2 regions of the Stenotrophomonas muris genome follow, and region 1 is predicted to be linked to the other one. Evidence: riboswitches for the same ligand, from Rfam matches in the RefSeq annotation. Region 1 holds a riboswitch; the other holds the start of a gene.
The links. Region 1 has a riboswitch for cobalamin ahead of btuB (TonB-dependent vitamin B12 receptor). Riboswitches for the same ligand answer to the same signal wherever they lie in the genome.
Positions count from the first base shown of each region.

Region 1 (4,494 bases):
ATATCGCCTGCGATTCGGCCTCGCGTTCGGAACTGGTGGTGCCGCTGCTGCGCGGCGATGAACTGATCGGCGTGTTCGACATCGACAGCCCGAAGATCGGCCGCTTCGATGCCGATGACCAGGCCGGCCTGGAAGCCATCGCCCGCGTGTTCGTCGAGGCGCTGGGATGAGCGCACCGAAGCTGCGCAACATCGGCCCCAAGAGTGCAGCGTGGCTGCGCCAGGTCGGCCTGCGCAGCCGCGAGGACCTGGTTGCGACCGGCGCAGTCGGCGCCTTCGTCAAGGTCAAGCGCGCCGGCTTCAAGCCCAGCCTGAACCTGCTGTACTCGCTGGAAGGCGCGCTGCTGGACTGCCACTGGCAGGAACTGAGCGAGCCGCAGCGTGAGGCGCTGGTGCAGGATTACGAAGCACGCATCGCCGCGCATCCGCTGAAGGCGGCCGGCCCGGCGTCGGGTCCGGTGCATGAGCAGCGCTTCGATGCCGACGATGACGCGGAAGACAGCGTGACCGAGGATGCGGACGAGGATTGACCGCACCGGTAGTGCCGGCCGCTGGCCGGCAACTGCGTGGTCTTTTCAACATTCCTGAGACTGCCGGCCAGCGGCCGGCACTACCGATGGGTTACGGCTGCTGCAGTTCCAGCAGCTCGCCTGCCAGCCCGGCTTCGCCACGTTCCAGCCGTACCCGCAGGCGCGTGCCGTGGTCGATGCGCAGTGCCCAGCACAGCGACATCGGCAGGCCGCAGACCTGCGACAGCACCATGCGCAGCGGGCCGCCATGGCTGACCACCAGCGTTGGCACCGGGTCGTCATCATCGAGCAGTCGATCCAGCGCGCGCGCGATACGCCGCTCGAAGTGGCCCCAGCTCTCACCGTTGGGCGGTGGGTATGCATGCGGATCGGCATGGAAGGCCGCCAGTGCATCCTCCGGCAGGTCGAACAGCGACTGCCCGTCCCAATCGCCGAAATCCAGCTCTTCCCATTCCTCCTCCGCTTCCACGTCCAGCCCGCGCGGGGTGGCCAGGGCCATCGCCGTGTGCAGCGAGCGCAGCCGCGGCGAACTGATCACCCGTTCCCAGGGCTGCGCAGCGTAGGCGTCGACCAGTTCCTGCGGCAGGCGGGCCAGCTGCGGTGGATCGCTGCGGCCATCGAGGAACTCATCGCGACCGTTGCCGGCATGGCGGACCAGGTCGAGGATCATGCGTGCGTCCTGTACAGGCAACGCGGGAACAGCGGAAAACGGGCGGACATCGGCAACGGCACCACGGGATCGAGGGACCATTCTAAGGGCACAGCAAAGGCAGTCGGGTACGCTCGACGCTACGGGCCGCCTGCGATGCCGTAGACTGCGCGCACTTCCAGGTGACCTGCGGCCACGGCCGGCAGGTTGAAACGGGAAGCCGGTGACGCGTGAATCCACGCCAGGCCGGCGCTGCCCCCGCAACGGTAAGCACGTCAGTTCCAGGCAACAACGCCACTGTGCCGCAGGCATGGGAAGGCGGCTGGACGGTGGCCTCGCGCCACCCGGCGGCAAGCCCGGAGACCGGCCCGGAAGCCTCAGGTCGCGGTGCGGTGGGCATGGCGCTGGATGACCGCAGCCTGCGCTGCGGCGTCGGCGCATGCCTGCCTTCGCGGCTCCTCCCCTTCGCCACGCGGGCGTGCGTGGCACCTGGAGTCCCCCATGAAGCTGCAGTCCCGAATGCTGTCCCTGGCCGTGCTGGCCGCCCTGCCCGCGCTGGCCCAGGCCGCCGATGACACCACCGCGCTCGACCAGATCCTGGTCACCGCCACCCGCACCCCGATCGCCCTGCAGGACAGCATCGCACCAGCCCAGGTGATCGACCGCGCGCAGATCGAATCCAGTCAGGCCACCTCGTTGCAGGAACTGCTGCGCGGCCGCGCCGGCATCAACCTGACCAATGCCGGCGGGCTCGGCAAGCAGAGCTCGCTGTTCCTGCGCGGCACCAACTCGGGCCACACCGTGGTGCTGGTCGATGGCGTGCGCATCAACAGTGCCGACCTCGGCCTGGCCATGTACCAGGACCTGCCGCTGGCGCAGATCGAACGCGTGGAAATCGTGCGCGGCCCGCAGTCCAGCCTGTACGGCGCCGACGCCATCGGTGGCGTGATCCAGATCTTCACCCGCCGCAACCAGGGCGATTTTGCTCCGCACTTCCAGCTCGGTGGTGGCAACAACGGCCTGCGCGAAGCCAGCGGCGGCATCGGAGGTGGCACCGAACGCGGCTGGTTCGGCGCCGACATCGCCTACCAGCATTCCGATGGCGTCGATGCCTGCCGTGGCTCGGCGACGCTGTTCACCGGCTGCTTCGCTGACGAACCCGACCGCGACGGCTACCGCAACCTGTCCAAGAGCCTGCGTGGCGGCTACACCTTCAACGACCAGTGGAATGTGGAAGGCAGTGCGCTGCGCGCCGACGGCAAGAACCACTACGACGGCTATTACAACTACTCGGAAACCCGCCAGCAGGTGCTGGCCGGCAAGGTGCGCTACACCCCGTCCGGGCGCCTGGCGTTCACCGCCAACGTCGGCCGCAGCGACAACGAATCGGACAACTTCGGCGACTTCGGCGCACGCGGCAGCGCGCAGACCCACCGCGACAGCGCCTCGCTGCAGGGTGACTTCACCTTGACCGGAAGCCAGCTGCTGAGCACCGGCGTGGACTGGAGCGAAGACAACCTGGACGGCAGCAGCGCGGGCTACCTCGTCGACAGCCGTCGCAACACCGGCGTGTTCGTGCAGTACCAGGGCCGCTTCGGCCGCCATCAGCTGCAGGCCAGCGCACGCAACGACGACAACCAGCAGTTCGGCAACCACGCCACCGGCAGTCTCGGCTGGGCAATGCAGCTGGACCACGGCCTGCGCGTCAATGCCAGCTACGGCACCGCCTTCAAGGCACCGACCTTCAGCGACCTGTACGACCCGTGGAGCGGCGTGCCGACGTTGAAGCCGGAGAAGTCCAAGAGCGCCAACCTCGGTGTTTCGCAGCAGGGCCAGGGCTGGCATTGGGGCCTGGACGTGTACGAGACCCGCATCGATGACCTGATCACCTACGATGCGTCCACGATGAAAATGCAGCAGGTGGAGAAGGCGCGCATCCGTGGCGCCGAACTGACCGGTGGCGTGCTGCTGGCCGGCTTCGACCTCAACGCGCAGCTGAGCTACACCGACCCGCGCAACCGCACCCATGGCAGCACCCAGTTCGACAACTGGCTGCCGCGCCGTGCACAGCAGACCGCGCGCCTGGACGTCGACCGCCGCTTCGGCGATTTCCGCGCCGGCCTGACCGTGCAGGGTGCGGGCAAGCGCTATGACGATGCCGCCAACGCGGTGAAGGTCGGTGGCTACGGCACGCTGGACCTGCGCGCCGAGTACGCGCTGACGCCGGCGTGGTCGCTGCTGGCACGTGCCGCCAACGTGTTCGACCGCCGCTACGAGACGGTGGCGTGGTTCAACCAGCCCGGCCGCGAATACCAGCTGAGCGTGCGTTACCAGCCGAAATGAAGGCGCGCGCCGGGCATCGCCCGGCGCCGATCTACTGTAGAGCCGAGCCCATGCTCGGCTCACGCAATGAAGCAGCCGAGCGTGGGCTCGGCTCTACACCCGAACGCCCGCGGCCAACCCCGGCAACTCACGCAGGTCGTCAATCACCGCCACCGCCTGTGCGGTGGCCAGGTCCAGGCCACGCGGATAACCGTAACGCACCAGTGCGATCGGCATACCCGCCTCTTCGGCGGCGCGGTAGTCGGTCAACGAATCACCCACCATCAGGCAGGCATCCACCGCCAGCCCGAAGTGCGCAGCGATGTGCCGCAGCGGCTCACCGCTGGGCTTGCGCTGCGGCAGCGAATCGCCGCCCAGTACCAGCGCGAACGCATCACCAATGCCCAGGTGCTGCAGCAGTGGCGGCACCAGCGCTTCGGGCTTGTTGGTGCAGATCGCCAGCGGAACAGCGCGTGCACGCAGCTGCATCAGCGCTTCGGCCACGCCATCGAACAGGCGCGGGCTGCGCAGCAGGCACTCACGGTAGTGCACCATGAACACCGGCATCACTTCGGCCAGGTCGACCTCGCGACCCGCGGCATGCACGGCCTGCTCGACCAGGCGGCGCACACCGTCGCCGATCCAGCCCAGAACCGTGGCTTCCGGCACGCGTGCCATGCCGATGTCTTCCAGCGTGCGGTTCAGTGCTTCGGCGATATCAGCTGCGCTGTCGACCAGCGTGCCATCTAGGTCGAACACGACCAGCGGATAGGGATACGACAAGGGACGGCACCTGCACGACGTGGGGCCGCCCATTGTACGCCGCTGGTTTCTGCGCCGATCCGCCTCAACCGATCCGGCGTGCGCGGGTGGCCAGGAACGTGGGCAGGTAGCGGTCGATCAGGAAGCGCGGCTGCGGCTGCCAGTCTTCCATGAAGCGATCGATGACGAACCCCGCATCCAGCTGCCCGCCGATCAGTTCGGTCAGGCTGTG
Region 1 is NZ_CP199879.1:3,202,607-3,207,100, forward strand. Features, by position in the region: gene ACUVWL_RS14915 (GAF domain-containing protein) at 1-170, shown strand, start outside; gene ACUVWL_RS14920 (TfoX/Sxy family protein) at 167-529, shown strand; gene ACUVWL_RS14925 (histidine phosphatase family protein) at 621-1,199, opposite strand; cobalamin riboswitch at 1,342-1,564, shown strand; gene btuB (TonB-dependent vitamin B12 receptor) at 1,680-3,521, shown strand; gene gph (phosphoglycolate phosphatase) at 3,615-4,283, opposite strand; gene ACUVWL_RS14940 (class I SAM-dependent methyltransferase) at 4,348-4,494, opposite strand, start outside.

Region 2 (4,494 bases), 300 kb from region 1:
ACTTCGCGCCATTGGCCGCGTCCTACCAGGTACCGTTCCACCACCTGCCGGTGACCGCCGATACGCGTGCGGTGCAGGAACAGCAGATCATCGACCTGGTCGAGCGCGAGCGCATCGACCTGGTGGTGCTGGCGCGCTACATGCAGATCCTGTCACCCACGCTGTGCCGCGCGCTGGCCGGGCGTGCGATCAACATCCACCACAGCTTCCTGCCCAGCTTCAAGGGCGCGCAGCCGTACCACCAGGCGCACGCGCGCGGGGTCAAGATCATCGGCGCCACCGCGCACTACGTCACCGAGGATCTGGACGAAGGACCGATCATCGAACAGGACGTGGCCCGCGTGGATCACGCCATGGCGCCGCGCGAGCTGGTGCGGCTGGGCAGCGATACCGAATCGCTGGTGCTGGCACGCGCCGTGCGCCGCCATGTGGAGCACCGCATCCTGCTCAACGGGCATCGCACGGTGGTATTCCGGTAACGCGCTGCCCCTTCCAGGTCCGCCGGGCATGGCCCGGCGCTACCCACGGATGTGATCCGGTAGTGCCGGCCGCTGGCCGGCAACTGCAGAGATCCCGAGGTTGCCGGCCAGCGGCCGGCACTACCGTTGTGGGTCAGGCGGTCGCGATCCCCGCCTTGCCCAGCGCATCGCGCACCATCGCGTCGTTGGCTTCGGTCACCGGCCGGGTCAGGTCCCACAGGAACTTCACCCGGAAGCCGGACTTCACCGCATCCTGCGCGCTCCACAGCACGCAGTAGTCGCGGGCCAGGCCGCACACGTGCACTTCGCGGATGCGGCGTTCGTGCAGCCAGCCGGCCAGGCCGGTGGCCGGGCGTTCGCCATCGGGGCCATGGTTCTCGCGGAAGGCGCTGTACGAATCCACCTGTTGGCGCGTGCCCTTGCGCAGGATCAGGTCGGCCACGGTCCAGTCCACGCCCGGGTGCAGCGCGGCACCGGCGCTGCCCTGCACGCAGTGGTCCGGCCACAGCGTCTGCGGCTGCGCGTGCAGCAGGATGGTCTCGAAGGGGCGTTGGCCGGGGTGCTGGCTGGCGAACGAGGCATGGTCGGCCGGGTGCCAGTCCTGGGTCGCCACCACGGTGCGGTAGCGGCGCTGCGCCAACAGATCGGCGATCGGTGCCACCAGCGCATCGCCCTGGTCGCAGGCCAAGGCGCCACCGGGCATGAAGTCCGGCTGCAGGTCGATCACCAGCAGGGCGACATCGGCGGGCAGGGCGGTCATGGCAGGTCCGCTACAACAGAAGGGGCGACCAGCGTGGCCGCCCCATGCCTGCACGTCAATCGCCCTGTGGCGTCCCAGCGTCCTGCCCGTAGTACAGCAGGCCGATCCTGATCCGCTCGCGGCCATTCTCGCGGCGATGGCGGTTGGCATCGCGAAGCGAGTACACGCAGCCGCAGTATTCCTGCTGGTAGAACTGCTCGCGCTTGCTGATCTCGATCATGCGGCTGGCGCCGCCGCCTTTGCGCCAGTTGTAGTCCCAGTACTGCAGGCCTTCATAGCGCGACGCCGCACGGATCCCGCAGTCGTTGATCTGCGCCATGTTCTTCCAGCGCGAGATGCCCAGCGACGAACTGATGGTGTCGTAGCCGTGCTCGTGCGCATACAGCGCGGTGCGCTCGAAACGCATGTCGAAGCACATCGTGCAGCGGATACCGCGTTCGGGTTCGTTTTCCATGCCGCGCGCACGGCTGAACCAGTTGTCGGTGTCGTAGTCGCAGTCGATGAAGGGAATGCCGTGCTGCTCGGCGAAGCGGATGTTCTCCTGCTTGCGCAGCTCGTACTCCTTCACCGGGTGGATGTTGGGGTTGTAGAAGAAGATCGCGTAGTCGATCCCGGAGGCGGTGATCGCCTCCATCACTTCGCCGGAACAGGGCGCGCAGCACGAATGCAGCAGCAGGCGCTTGCCGTCGGCGGGCAGGGTCAGGGTGGGGCGTTGGAGCTCGGTCATCGTCAGGTACCGCATGGACCGCCGGCAACGGCGGTGGCCCATGCATCAGCGCGTGGGTGAACGGGTCTGGCCGGATACCGTGAACAGGACGCGCGCGGCCACACCGCCTGCACGCGCAGGACGACGACGGCCCCGGCAACCTCCCCGCGGAGATTCCAGGTCGAGTCAGGGGACGGTCGTGTCCCCCGGCCGGGGCCGGTATTCGGGCTGATGGACACGGGCCGCAGCCCACCTACTACCCGCCGCTTCCCAGGCGCGAGCCCAGTGCTGTTGGCAGGATTCGTTTCCATTCACCGCTGCGGGGCAGCTCCGGAATGGACGCGCGAGGCGGCTTCACCGGATTCCCGTTTAAATCCCTCCCCGCGCCGCAGCGATGGGAGGGATACCTTCGGCGTGTGCAAGGTGGACCTGTTGGTGGCGCCGGTCAAGAGCGCAGGGGTCAGAACCCGCTACGCTGCAACGGGATCCGGCCCCAGCGGAAGGAAGGGGTCGGATCCCGCTGCCACGCAGCGGGCTCTGACCCCGGTCGGGATGCACCTTCAATGCCCCACGGCCGCCCGCGTGCGGATGTCGTCCAGCCGCTGGTCGTGCAGCAGGCGGCCGTTCTCCCACACGGTCACCATTGCGTCCTCGAAGCCGTCCGGCAGGGTGTCGTCGCCGTTGGCCGGCAGCGGCACCGTGTGCAGGCTGCCATCGTCCAGGCGGCGCAGCAGGCGCATGCGGCCACGCTTGCTGGCCTTGCCGGCGTCGGTGACCGGATCCTTGTAGACGTCGATCCACTCACCCTCGACCCTCGCCGCCGAGCACTTCAGTGCGAACTTCTGCGTATCGCGGTCCAGCCGCTGCAGCAGCGCACCGCCCATGCCGAAGGCCACGTTGTCGGCGGCGTAGCCGTCGTTGGTGATGCGCTGCAGGATCGCCCGGATGGTGTCCGGATTGATGCCGTCGCCCTGGATCACCCGCACGTGGTTGAGCACGCGGTAGCCCTTGCCGTTGAGGCTGTGGCCGAACGCTTCATCCAGCCGGCGCAGGCTTTCGGCAACCACCTCCACCGGGTCGCCCGAGTCGGGGCGGATGACCAGGGTGGCGCCCGAGGCGATCACGTCATCGCGCAGGGTGGTACCCCAGTGCTCACTGATGGCGCGGTAGATGTCATAGCTGTCCGATACCACCGCCACGATCGCACCGGGCGTGCCGAACTGGCGCAGCATGTTGCGGTAGGCGTCCACCTCGCGCTCGCGGCCCCAGCTGGTGATGGTGCTGTGCTCGGCGGCGGGAATCGAATAGCCGGCCATCGGCGCGTGATAGTGCGCGCGCGCCAGGCACAGCGCCGATACGGTATCGGTGCCGAGGAAGTTGACCAGGTGTGCGGCACCGCCCAGCGCGGCCGATTCCAGGCTCGATACACCGCGCGCGCCGAAGTCGTGCAGCTTGAACGGCAGCTGCCCCTGCGGATCGTCGCTGGTCTGCTGCAGGAACGCGGCGATGGTCTGCCGTGCGTGCCAGCTGATGGTGGCCACGGTGACTGGATACCACACCCGCAGCAGCAGCGTTTCCAGGTACGACGGCACCCAGAACGCTGCCGGATCAGTCGATTCGATGGTCATCAGCGCCTGGTGGGTAGGCACCACGCTGCCCTCGGGCACGGCGCGGATGCGCACCGGCAGGTGGCCGCCAAGCCGGTCGACGATATCGCGCCAGCCGGCCTCGTTGAACGGTTCGCCATGCGCGGCGAACACCGCAGCAGCGTCGTCGATGTCGGCGTGGGTGACCGGCCGTGCCAGCGCGTCCTTGAGGATCGCCTGCAGGCCGAAGAACACCGTGCGATCGTGCAGGCCGCCACGTGATTCGACGTAGAAGAACGTGGCATCGGTACCCGGCGGGTACTGCAGCCAATGGCTGGCCTTGTAGCTGTCGGTGTTGAGGAGAAGATTATCGAGGTAGTGCATGACGGAAGCTCCTTCGCGTCGGGTGGCACCGGCGGTCTATCCGCCAGTGGGAAAGCCGGGCCGGTCAGCCGCGGCCGAGGAAGTACTCCAGGATGTGCAGGTGGTCTTCGAACAGCTGCGGGCCCATGTCCAGGGCCTCACTCACCGGTATCCAGCGTGCCTTGTCGGCATCGTCGCCACCGCGCACCGGCGGCAGCTCGCCGGCCGGAAACTCGAAGTGGAAACCGTGGGTGATGGTGCGGCCACGCTGGCTGCGGTCCGGGTGGTCGAACACCTGCTGGCCCTTCAGCGACCCCTTCAACACCGGCAACGGAATCTTCAGCCGGGTTTCCTCGCGCAGTTCGCGCAGGCAGCTGTCGAGCAGGCTCTGTTCCTGGCCGACGAAGCCGCCGGGCAATGCCCACAGCCCCTTGCCGGGTTCCGAGCGGCGACGCACCAGCAGCACGTGGCCCGAATGCACCACCACCGCATCGGTGGTGACGAAGGTGGGCGCGTAGGGCGCATCCTTCCACGCGGCCTTGTACTGTTCGATGAAGCGGTACTCGGCCACCAGCTGGCCATACGCAGGCGCACTCTTGC
Region 2 is NZ_CP199879.1:3,503,789-3,508,282, reverse strand. Features, by position in the region: gene purU (formyltetrahydrofolate deformylase) at 1-479, shown strand, start outside; gene pncA (bifunctional nicotinamidase/pyrazinamidase) at 613-1,239, opposite strand; gene ACUVWL_RS16375 (epoxyqueuosine reductase QueH) at 1,295-1,981, opposite strand; cobalamin riboswitch at 2,143-2,372, opposite strand; gene ACUVWL_RS16370 (nicotinate phosphoribosyltransferase) at 2,506-3,915, opposite strand; gene ACUVWL_RS16365 (bifunctional nicotinamide-nucleotide adenylyltransferase/Nudix hydroxylase) at 3,980-4,494, opposite strand, start outside.
Region 2: linked by a shared signal. The riboswitch ahead of ACUVWL_RS16375 (epoxyqueuosine reductase QueH) and the one ahead of btuB (TonB-dependent vitamin B12 receptor) in region 1 are both predicted to bind cobalamin.